One region of the Silvimonas soli genome, then DNA from elsewhere that is predicted to be linked to it. Evidence: riboswitches for the same ligand, from Rfam matches in the RefSeq annotation. Region 1 holds a riboswitch; the other holds the start of a gene.
What was found. Region 1 has a riboswitch for thiamine pyrophosphate ahead of thiC (phosphomethylpyrimidine synthase ThiC). Riboswitches for the same ligand answer to the same signal wherever they lie in the genome.
Positions count from the first base shown of each region.

Region 1 (4,416 bases):
GAACCGGAACGCTGCGCGCTCTGCTTCCGGCAATGCACTCCAGTAGGCACGAACCGATTCCAGCAAATTAAAAGTGCCAACAACGTTGGTCTGGATAAAATCGCCTGGGCCGTGGATTGACCGATCAACGTGCGACTCTGCCGCAAAATTCACTACCGCGCGCGGGCGATGTTCTTCGAGCAGGCGAGCGACCAGTTCACGATCACCAATATCGCCATGCACGAACGCATGCCGAGCATCGCCCGCAAGGGACTTGAGCGTATCGGCATTGCCCGCATAAGTGAGCTTGTCGAGATTGATGACGGCTTCGTTGCTTTCAGCCAGCCAGTCGAGAACAAAATTACCGCCGATAAAGCCGGCGCCGCCGGTGACCAGAATCATAATTTCAATGCGTCCATGGTATGGATAGAAACCGACAGAGCGTCATGTGCGCATGCTCTGTCGTAAAACCAGAAATGATCAGATATTTTGACAAAACTCGCCAGCAATACGCTTGTGAATCTGACAATTCAAAACAATCTGTGGTTATTTAGCGATATCAATAACGCGCCATCGCCGGCTCAACCTCGCCCGCCCAGCCATCCACCCCGCCCGCGAGGTTATAAACATGGCCAAACCCTTGCCGCTCCAGAAATACGCCGACTTGATAGCTGCGCATACCGTGATGGCAGATCACCACCATCTCTGCATCTTCATCCAGCTCCTGAAAACGCGACGGGATTTCATTCATCGGCAGGGGCTGGCTGTTTTCCAGGTGGCACATGGCAAATTCCCATGGCTCACGCACGTCGAGCAAAACCGGATTAGTTCGGGTTTCGTCCGCCAGCCAGGCGGCGAGGTCACGCGCGGATAATTGCTGCATTTGTTACTTTCCAGATACATGTGACTGCATAAAAAAGGCGTGGCACGCAGCCACGCCCTTGCGTTGTCGAGCAACCCGGCCTTAGAAGTGGAAGGCCGGTGCCACCGGTGCGTTTTTCATGCGCGGCAGGTTGTACTCAAACAGCTTTTCTTCGCTGAACGCGCCATGGTCAACGCGTTTTACCAGCGTTGCGCTCATGATTGGCAATTCGCCGACGATCGCGATCAGGCGACCACCTACGGCCAGTTGATCTTTCAGCGTAGCAGGCACAGAGGCAAAAGAGCCAGTGGCGATGATTACATCGAACGGCGCTTGCTCAGTCAGGCCATGCACGGCGTCGCCAACGATAACGCGAGCGTTGCGCACACCTGCGGCGGCCAGATTGGCTTCCGCTTGTGAGGCAAGGGCCGGTTCGATTTCGATGCCGTACACGTTGGCGGCCAAACCAGCTGCCAGCGCCATCAGATAGCCGGTGCCAGCACCAGCAATCAGCACCTTGTCGGCGGGCTGCAGTTCTACTTCTTGCAAGAAGCGGGCTTCGACTTTCGGTGCCAGCATGGTTGCGTCATGGCCGATAGGCAGTTCGGAATCCACAAAGGCCAGCGCCCTTTTGTCGGCCGGCACGAAGTCTTCGCGTTTGACCGTCAAAACCCGATCCAGCACCTTCTGATCCAGAACGTCCCAAGGACGGATTTGCTGTTCTACCAGCAAGTAACGGGCATGTTCCCAATCCATATTTTCACCTTGAATTCGGCCGCAAACCGGCGCGCGCACTATCAAATTAACTTGCGATTATCGCATAAAGTTAGTACCTTGCCACATAGAGTTTCGCTAGGGGTTCCGCTGTATTTGGCGGATGAGAGAGTCCCTTTGCACCTGATCCGGTTCACACCGGCGTAGGGAAGCGAAGCCGCCGTCCCCTCTGGCATGGCGTCTTTTGCGCATCCCCGCGCCCTTTTCATACAAGGAAGACGCCATGAATAATCGTGCAGATTTCACTGCAGCCCAGGCCCATGTGGACGAAGCTGCCATCCAGCCGCTGCCCAATTCCCGCAAAGTGTATGTCCAAGGCAGCCGCCCGGATCTGCGCGTGCCCATGCGCGAGATCAGCCAGAACGATACGCCGACCGCGTTTGGCGGCGAGCAAAATCCACCCATCACCGTGTATGACTGTTCCGGCTTGTACACGGACCCAACCGCAACGATTGATGTACGCAAAGGCTTGCCCAGTGTGCGCGGCGCGTGGATTGAGGAACGCAATGACACAGTCTTGCTGGATCAACTGACCAGCGACTTTGGCCGCATGCGTGCTGACGACAAGACGCTGGACGAACTGCGCTTTGAGCTGCATCGCCAGCCACGCAAGGCCAAAGACGGCGCCAACGTGTCGCAAATGCATTACGCCCGTCAAGGCGTCATCACGCCAGAAATGGAATACGTGGCGATCCGCGAAAACATGCGCCGCGAAGAATATATGCAAAGCCTGCTGGATATCGGCGGTGACAAAGGCAAGCGCATGGCGGATCTGATGCTGCGTCAGCATCCCGGCCAGAGTTTTGGCGCGTCCATCCCGGCCAAGATCACCCCCGAGTTTGTACGTGACGAAATCGCCCGTGGCCGCGCGATTATCCCCGCCAACATCAATCACCCCGAAGTCGAGCCAATGATCATTGGCCGCAATTTCCTGGTGAAGATCAACGGCAACATCGGCAACTCAGCCGTCACCTCGTCCATCAATGAAGAAGTCGACAAGATGACCTGGGGTATCCGCTGGGGCGCGGACACCATCATGGATTTGTCCACCGGCAAGAATATCCACGAAACGCGGGAGTGGATTCTGCGCAACAGCCCGGTGCCGATTGGCACGGTGCCAATCTACCAGGCGCTGGAAAAGGTTAACGGCAAGGCCGAAGACCTGACTTGGGAACTGTTCCGCGACACGCTGATCGAGCAAGCCGAACAAGGTGTGGATTACTTCACCATTCACGCGGGCGTATTGCTGCGTTATGTGCCGCTCACCGCCAACCGCATGACCGGCATTGTGTCGCGTGGCGGCTCGATCATGGCCAAGTGGTGTCTGGCGCATCACAAGGAGAACTTCCTCTACACGCATTTCGCCGACATCTGCGAAATCATGAAGGCCTACGATGTGAGTTTCTCGCTGGGCGATGGCTTGCGTCCAGGTTCGATCTGGGATGCCAACGACGAAGCCCAGTTGGGCGAATTGCGCACGCTGGGCGAGCTGACCCAGATTGCGTGGCAGCACGATGTACAGGTGATGATCGAAGGCCCGGGCCACGTGCCGATGCAGTTGATCAAAGAGAATATGGACCTGGAACTGCAAGACTGTTCCGAAGCGCCGTTCTACACGCTGGGGCCTTTGACCACCGATATCGCCCCCGGCTACGACCACATCACTTCCGCCATCGGTGCGGCGCAGATTGGCTGGTACGGCACGGCGATGCTGTGTTACGTGACACCGAAGGAACACCTGGGCTTGCCGAACAAAGATGATGTCAAGGAAGGCATCATCACCTACAAGCTGGCTGCACACGCTGCAGACCTGGCCAAGGGCCACCCAGGCGCGCAGATTCGCGACAATGCTTTGTCCAAAGCACGCTTTGAATTCCGCTGGGAAGACCAATTCAACCTGGGTCTCGATCCGGACAAAGCGCGTTCTTTCCACGATGAAACGCTGCCACAAGAAGGTGCCAAACTGGCGCACTTCTGTTCCATGTGTGGTCCGCACTTCTGCTCAATGAAGATCACCCAGGACGTGCGCGAATACGCAGCGCAGCAAGGCATCAACGAAGCGGAAGCGCTGAACAAGGGTATGCAAGCCAAATCCATCGAGTTCGTAAAACGCGGCGCCGAGGTTTATCACAAGGAATAACCCACGTCCGGGCCCGTCTACCGGGCCACGAGTGAGTCACAAAATGAGCGCTGCGGCGCTCATTTTTTTTGCGCGCTCAGCCAAGCTGGCATGAAGTGCCTTTCAACTACAGGATTGCTCCGTTAGTCGTGATTTTTTGTAAGCTTTATGCTTTCCATATTGAAATATTCCAACGCCACAGCGGAGTTCTTTGAGAAGGATCAGTGTTTACTTATAGATAAACAGTGAAGTTAATGCTTGACTCCTTGTATTGCATTGCACAAAAATTACTAACAACAGGGACAAACTTGTCTCCTATAGTAAATAAACTTCAATGCCATTTTGCGCCGTCAATATCCAACAGGAGCAAGCCATGTCTGTTTATCCAGTCGTTCTATGTGGTGGTAGCGGTTCGCGGCTGTGGCCAATGTCGCGTGGTGGGTATCCCAAGCAATACCTCAAGCTGACCGGCAAAAACAGCCTGTTGCAACAGACTGTGGAGCGTTTAAAGGGCATTGCCGAGGTTAATCCGCCGCTATTGATATCGCATGAAGAGCAGCGCTTTCTGGTGGCGGAGCAAGTGCGCAAAGTGGATGTCACGCCACAAACCATCGTGCTGGAGCCCGTCGGCAGAAATACGGCGCCTGCCGTCGCCATCGCCGCCTTGCTGGTCACCGAGAAA
Region 1 covers NZ_CP106736.1:1,882,934-1,887,349, forward strand. The annotation lists gene rfbB (dTDP-glucose 4,6-dehydratase) at 1-381, opposite strand, end outside; gene N7220_RS08615 (rhodanese-like domain-containing protein) at 539-862, opposite strand; gene N7220_RS08620 (protein-L-isoaspartate O-methyltransferase family protein) at 944-1,597, opposite strand; TPP riboswitch at 1,686-1,782, shown strand; gene thiC (phosphomethylpyrimidine synthase ThiC) at 1,839-3,755, shown strand; gene N7220_RS08630 (mannose-1-phosphate guanylyltransferase/mannose-6-phosphate isomerase) at 4,108-4,416, shown strand, end outside.

Region 2 (4,416 bases), 1.2 Mb from region 1:
GCTTGTGCCGTGGCCAGACCAATGCCGGAACTACCGCCGACAACCAAAACCCGCTGATCAATAAATGAAGTCATTGCATTGCTCCCTGGTCGTGCTGCTGTGTGGATATTCAGTTGAATGAAGCGCAGTTTATCCACTCAGCGTCTGGAGATAATCCAGCAAAAAAGCGACAATCCCTCTACATTTCGTTGAGAATATTCCGGGCACTTCACGCCATGACACTGGATAACCTGCAAGACCTGAGCATCTTCGCCAAAGTTGTTGCCACTGGCAGTCAATCGGCCGCAGCCAGAGAACTGGATGTGTCACTGGCTGTGGTCAGCAAACGGCTGGCATTGCTGGAGAAACAACTTGGCGTGCGCTTGCTGAATCGCACCACGCGCCAGCAGTCGCTGACGGAAGAAGGCCAATTGTTTTACGCCAGTTGCGTGCGCATTCTGGCCGAAGTCAGCGAAGCCGAAACGCAACTCTTGCTGCATCGTGACAGCGTCAGTGGCGTGCTGCGCATCAACGCGCCCAACGCCTTTGGCCGCCGCCATCTGGTGCCGCTGGTCACCACCTTCCAGGCACGCCACCCGCAACTACGCGTTCAGCTGGACTTGACCGACGCGGTGATCGATCTGGTCGAAGGCGGAGTGGATGTAGCCATCCGCTTTGGCAGCCTGCCCGACTCCAGCCTGTTCGCCCGCGAGTTGGCGCCCAACTATCGCGTACTGTGCGCCTCGCCCGATTACATTGCCCGCCGTGGCTTACCGCAATCCCCGGCCGAACTGGTGCAACACGACTGCATTCTGTTTGGCGAGCAATTGGTCACCGAATGGCAGTTTCACGATGAGAGCATCAAAGTGCACGGCAACATCGTCACCAACCACGGCGAAGCCGCGCACGAACTGGCCTTGTGCGGCGCCGGGATCGTCCTCAAATCAATCTGGGATGTCGGTGCCGATCTGGACAGCGGCCAATTGATCCGTGTCCTCCCCGAACACGCCATCGCCTCCGCACCATTGCACGCGGTATACCTGCACAGCCGACACCTGGCCCCGCGCGTGCGACAGTTTGTGGCGTTTGTGAGTGAGCAATTGCAACAAGCCTGGCGCTGGGACCCGGCACCTAAACTGCGGGTGGCGGCATCCGGACAGAACCGGCGGGCACGGGTATCGGGGATTTGAGCCTTGGGATCGTTTGCAGCCAGGATTCGCGTAGCAATCCGGGGGCAACAGTGGGCAAATTTAATCGCCAGCGGTTCGATGACTCATTGCAATCCCGGATTCCCGCTGACGCTTCATCCGGGCTACATGGGTTTAGGCCCACAAATGGCGGATTGGCTAAACCCAATCCACCCTGCAACTTCATGTTTTTGACTTTTACCAAGCAAACAAAGCAGCCGATCACACCGACCGAGAGTCGGAGAACTTAGGCTCCGGCCGACCGTGGGAACGGCGGAGCCGCGCAAAGAACGCTGGCAAACAAACTGTTCGTTTCGGCTTTTGACTTCGGGCCCCGTCGGACGCTCGCGTCCCGGGTCGCCTTTCTTTTGGTTACTTTTCTTTGGCGAAGCAAAGAAAAGTAACGTGCCCCCGGCCACCGCCGGGTATCAAACGCCTTTCACACCCGTGCCGCAGGCACTAGCAACACTTGAAACGGAAGCCAAATCAGCCAGTCCACAATGGATTGTCGCCTCCCTTCAAATCCCGCCAAAACCCACGTTGCCCACAACACCCCAACAGCGGACAATCCTCCCCTGACTCGGGGTGCTTTTGCAGTTGCAAAGGCTGAGAGATACCCGTTACCTGATCCGGATAATGCTGGCGGAGGGAAGTCCCAAGTGGCCCTGTGCTGCTCGCCTGCACTGACCATCCGTATTACATGGATGGATCAATCCGGGCTGCCAAGGAGCCACATAAATGTCACCATTCGCAATCCCCACCCTGCCGTTTTCCATCATTGCCGACGAACTGGAACGCTTTCGCAGCGCGCATCCGCTGGTGCATGTGCTGACCAATGAAGTGGTACAGGAAATCACCGCCAATGTTTTGCTGGCTGCCGGTGCCGCGCCAGCCATGATTGTGGCGCAGGAAGAAGTCAGTATTTTTGCCAGCATTGCGGGCGCAGTGCTGATCAATGTCGGCACCTTGCGCGACACACAACTGGCGGCCATGCGGCAGGCCATCACCGCAGCCAATGCGGCCAACGTGCCATGGACGCTTGATCCGGTGGCGGTTGGCGCACTCGAATATCGCAGCAATGCCTGCCGTGAATTTATCCGGCAAAAGCCCGCAGCCATTCGCGGTAATGCCTCGGAAATCCTCGCGCTGGCCGGGATGGGCAGCGGTGGGCGTGGCGTAGACAGCACGGCGGGTTCCAACACCGCGTTGGCCGCAGCCCAGCAATTGGCCCGCGATACCGGCGCCGTCGTGGCTGTGACTGGCGAAATTGATTACATCACCGATGGCAACAGCACCTGGGCTACGCCCTGGGGCCATCCGCTAATGACGCAAGTGGTCGGCACCGGCTGCGCACTTTCTGCGTTGGTCGCCGCCTTTACTGCGCAAGCCCCCAACCGCCTGAACGCGGTGGCGACAGCGTGCGCTCTGGCCGGGATTAGCGGTCAGCGGGCACAAGCCATTAGTAATGGACCAGGCTCGTTCAAAGCGGCATTCCTCGACACGCTATATTTGTTGAGCCCCAACGAACTGCGGGAGATGACCGCGTGAAACCGTTTGATTTATCGCTTTATCTAGTGCTCGACCCTGACCTGTGCGGCGGACCGCAGGGCATGGTGGACACCGCCCGTATCGCCGCCGAGAACGGTGCCACCATCGTGCAACTGCGCGCGCCCAACTGGAAAAAACGCCAGTGGCTGGAAACCGCATTTGCGCTCAAGGCCGTGCTGGACCCACTTGGCGTGCCGCTGATCATCAATGACCATATCGACGTCGCAATCGCGGTCGATGCCGCAGGCGTGCACATCGGCCAGGCCGATCTGCCACCCGACGCCACACGCCGATTGATCGGGCCGGATAAAATCCTCGGACTATCCACCTCCAATGCGGCGCAAATGGCCGATGTACCGGCAGGACTGGTGGATTATCTGGGCGTGGGTCCGGTGTACCCCACCGGCACCAAACTGGATGCCTCGCCGGTGATCGGGCTGGATGAATTCAGCCAGCTTATGCGGGCCAAGCCACTGCCGGTGGTGGCGATTGGCGGCATCAAGCACGGCACGGCAGCGCCACTGATCCGCGCCGGGGCCGATGGTGTAGCCGTGGTTTCGGCCATTTGCGGTCAAGCCGATATCGCTGGCGCGACTGGCCATCTATTCATTGAAATTACCGGAGCCCGAACATGAGCCCCTCAACGATCCCGCACGCTCTCACCATCGCCGGTTCGGATTCTGGCGGTGGCGCTGGCATCCAGGCAGATCTGAAAACCTTCTCGGCGCTGGGCGCATACGGCATGAGCGTGTTGACCGCGCTGACCGCGCAGAACACCCAAGGTGTGCATGCGGTGCATCCAGTGCCGCCCGAGTTTGTCACAGCCCAACTGGATGCCGTGTTCAGCGATATCCGGGTCGATGCCGTCAAACTGGGCATGCTGGCCAATGCGGGGATCGTCCATGCCGTTGCGGCCAGCCTGGCAAAGTATCAGCCGACGCACATCGTGCTCGACACCGTGATGATCGCCAAAGGTGGGCACCCGTTGCTGGTGGCCGAAGCTGTGTCGGCGATTCGCGACGCGTTGTTGCCGCTGGCTTCGCTGATCACGCCTAACTTGCCAGAAGCCGCGGCGTTGCTAGGCGCCCCGGTCGCCACCACAGAAGATGAGATGCGCGCACAAGGTTATGCACTGATCGCCGCCGGTGCCAAAGCGGTGCTGATGAAAGGGGGACATCTGGGTGGCGCCGAGAGCCCGGATTGGCTGATCACGCCACAGTCCGAAACGCGCTTTGCCAATATCCGCATCGCTACCCGCAACACCCATGGCACCGGTTGCACATTGTCTGCCGCGCTGGCCGCTTTGCGTCCGCAACATCAGGACTGGCCGCAGACCGTGGCAGCAGCACGCGAATGGTTGCAAGCAGCGTTGATCGCAGCGGACCGGCTGGATGTCGGCCACGGAATTGGCCCGGTGCATCACTTTCACGCGTGGTGGTAATCAGCGGCAACCGGGCTCCCGGCACCAGGTTCTGCTGCCGGGAGTCTCTGCATCAACAATTTGACGACTGCTTATTTCATGCCCAGCGTGGTAGGTGAAAACAAATCACGCGCCAGAGATGCTTCCAGACTGCGTTATGGACGCGGGCCTAGAAAAACAATTTGCCGATCACCGGAGCGCCCAGCACGCTGATCAAACCGGCAATCATCATCACCAGGCTGGAGACTACGCCCTGCACTTCGCCAATCTGGCGGGCTTTGG
Region 2 covers NZ_CP106736.1:635,251-639,666, forward strand. The annotation lists gene N7220_RS02920 (SDR family oxidoreductase) at 1-74, opposite strand, end outside; gene N7220_RS02925 (LysR family transcriptional regulator) at 216-1,169, shown strand; TPP riboswitch at 1,738-1,834, shown strand; gene thiM (hydroxyethylthiazole kinase) at 1,905-2,714, shown strand; gene thiE (thiamine phosphate synthase) at 2,711-3,349, shown strand; gene thiD (bifunctional hydroxymethylpyrimidine kinase/phosphomethylpyrimidine kinase) at 3,346-4,155, shown strand; gene N7220_RS02945 (LrgB family protein) at 4,304-4,416, opposite strand, start outside.
Region 2: it holds a riboswitch for thiamine pyrophosphate, as region 1 does, so the genes downstream of both, thiM (hydroxyethylthiazole kinase) here and thiC (phosphomethylpyrimidine synthase ThiC) in region 1, are expected to answer to the same signal.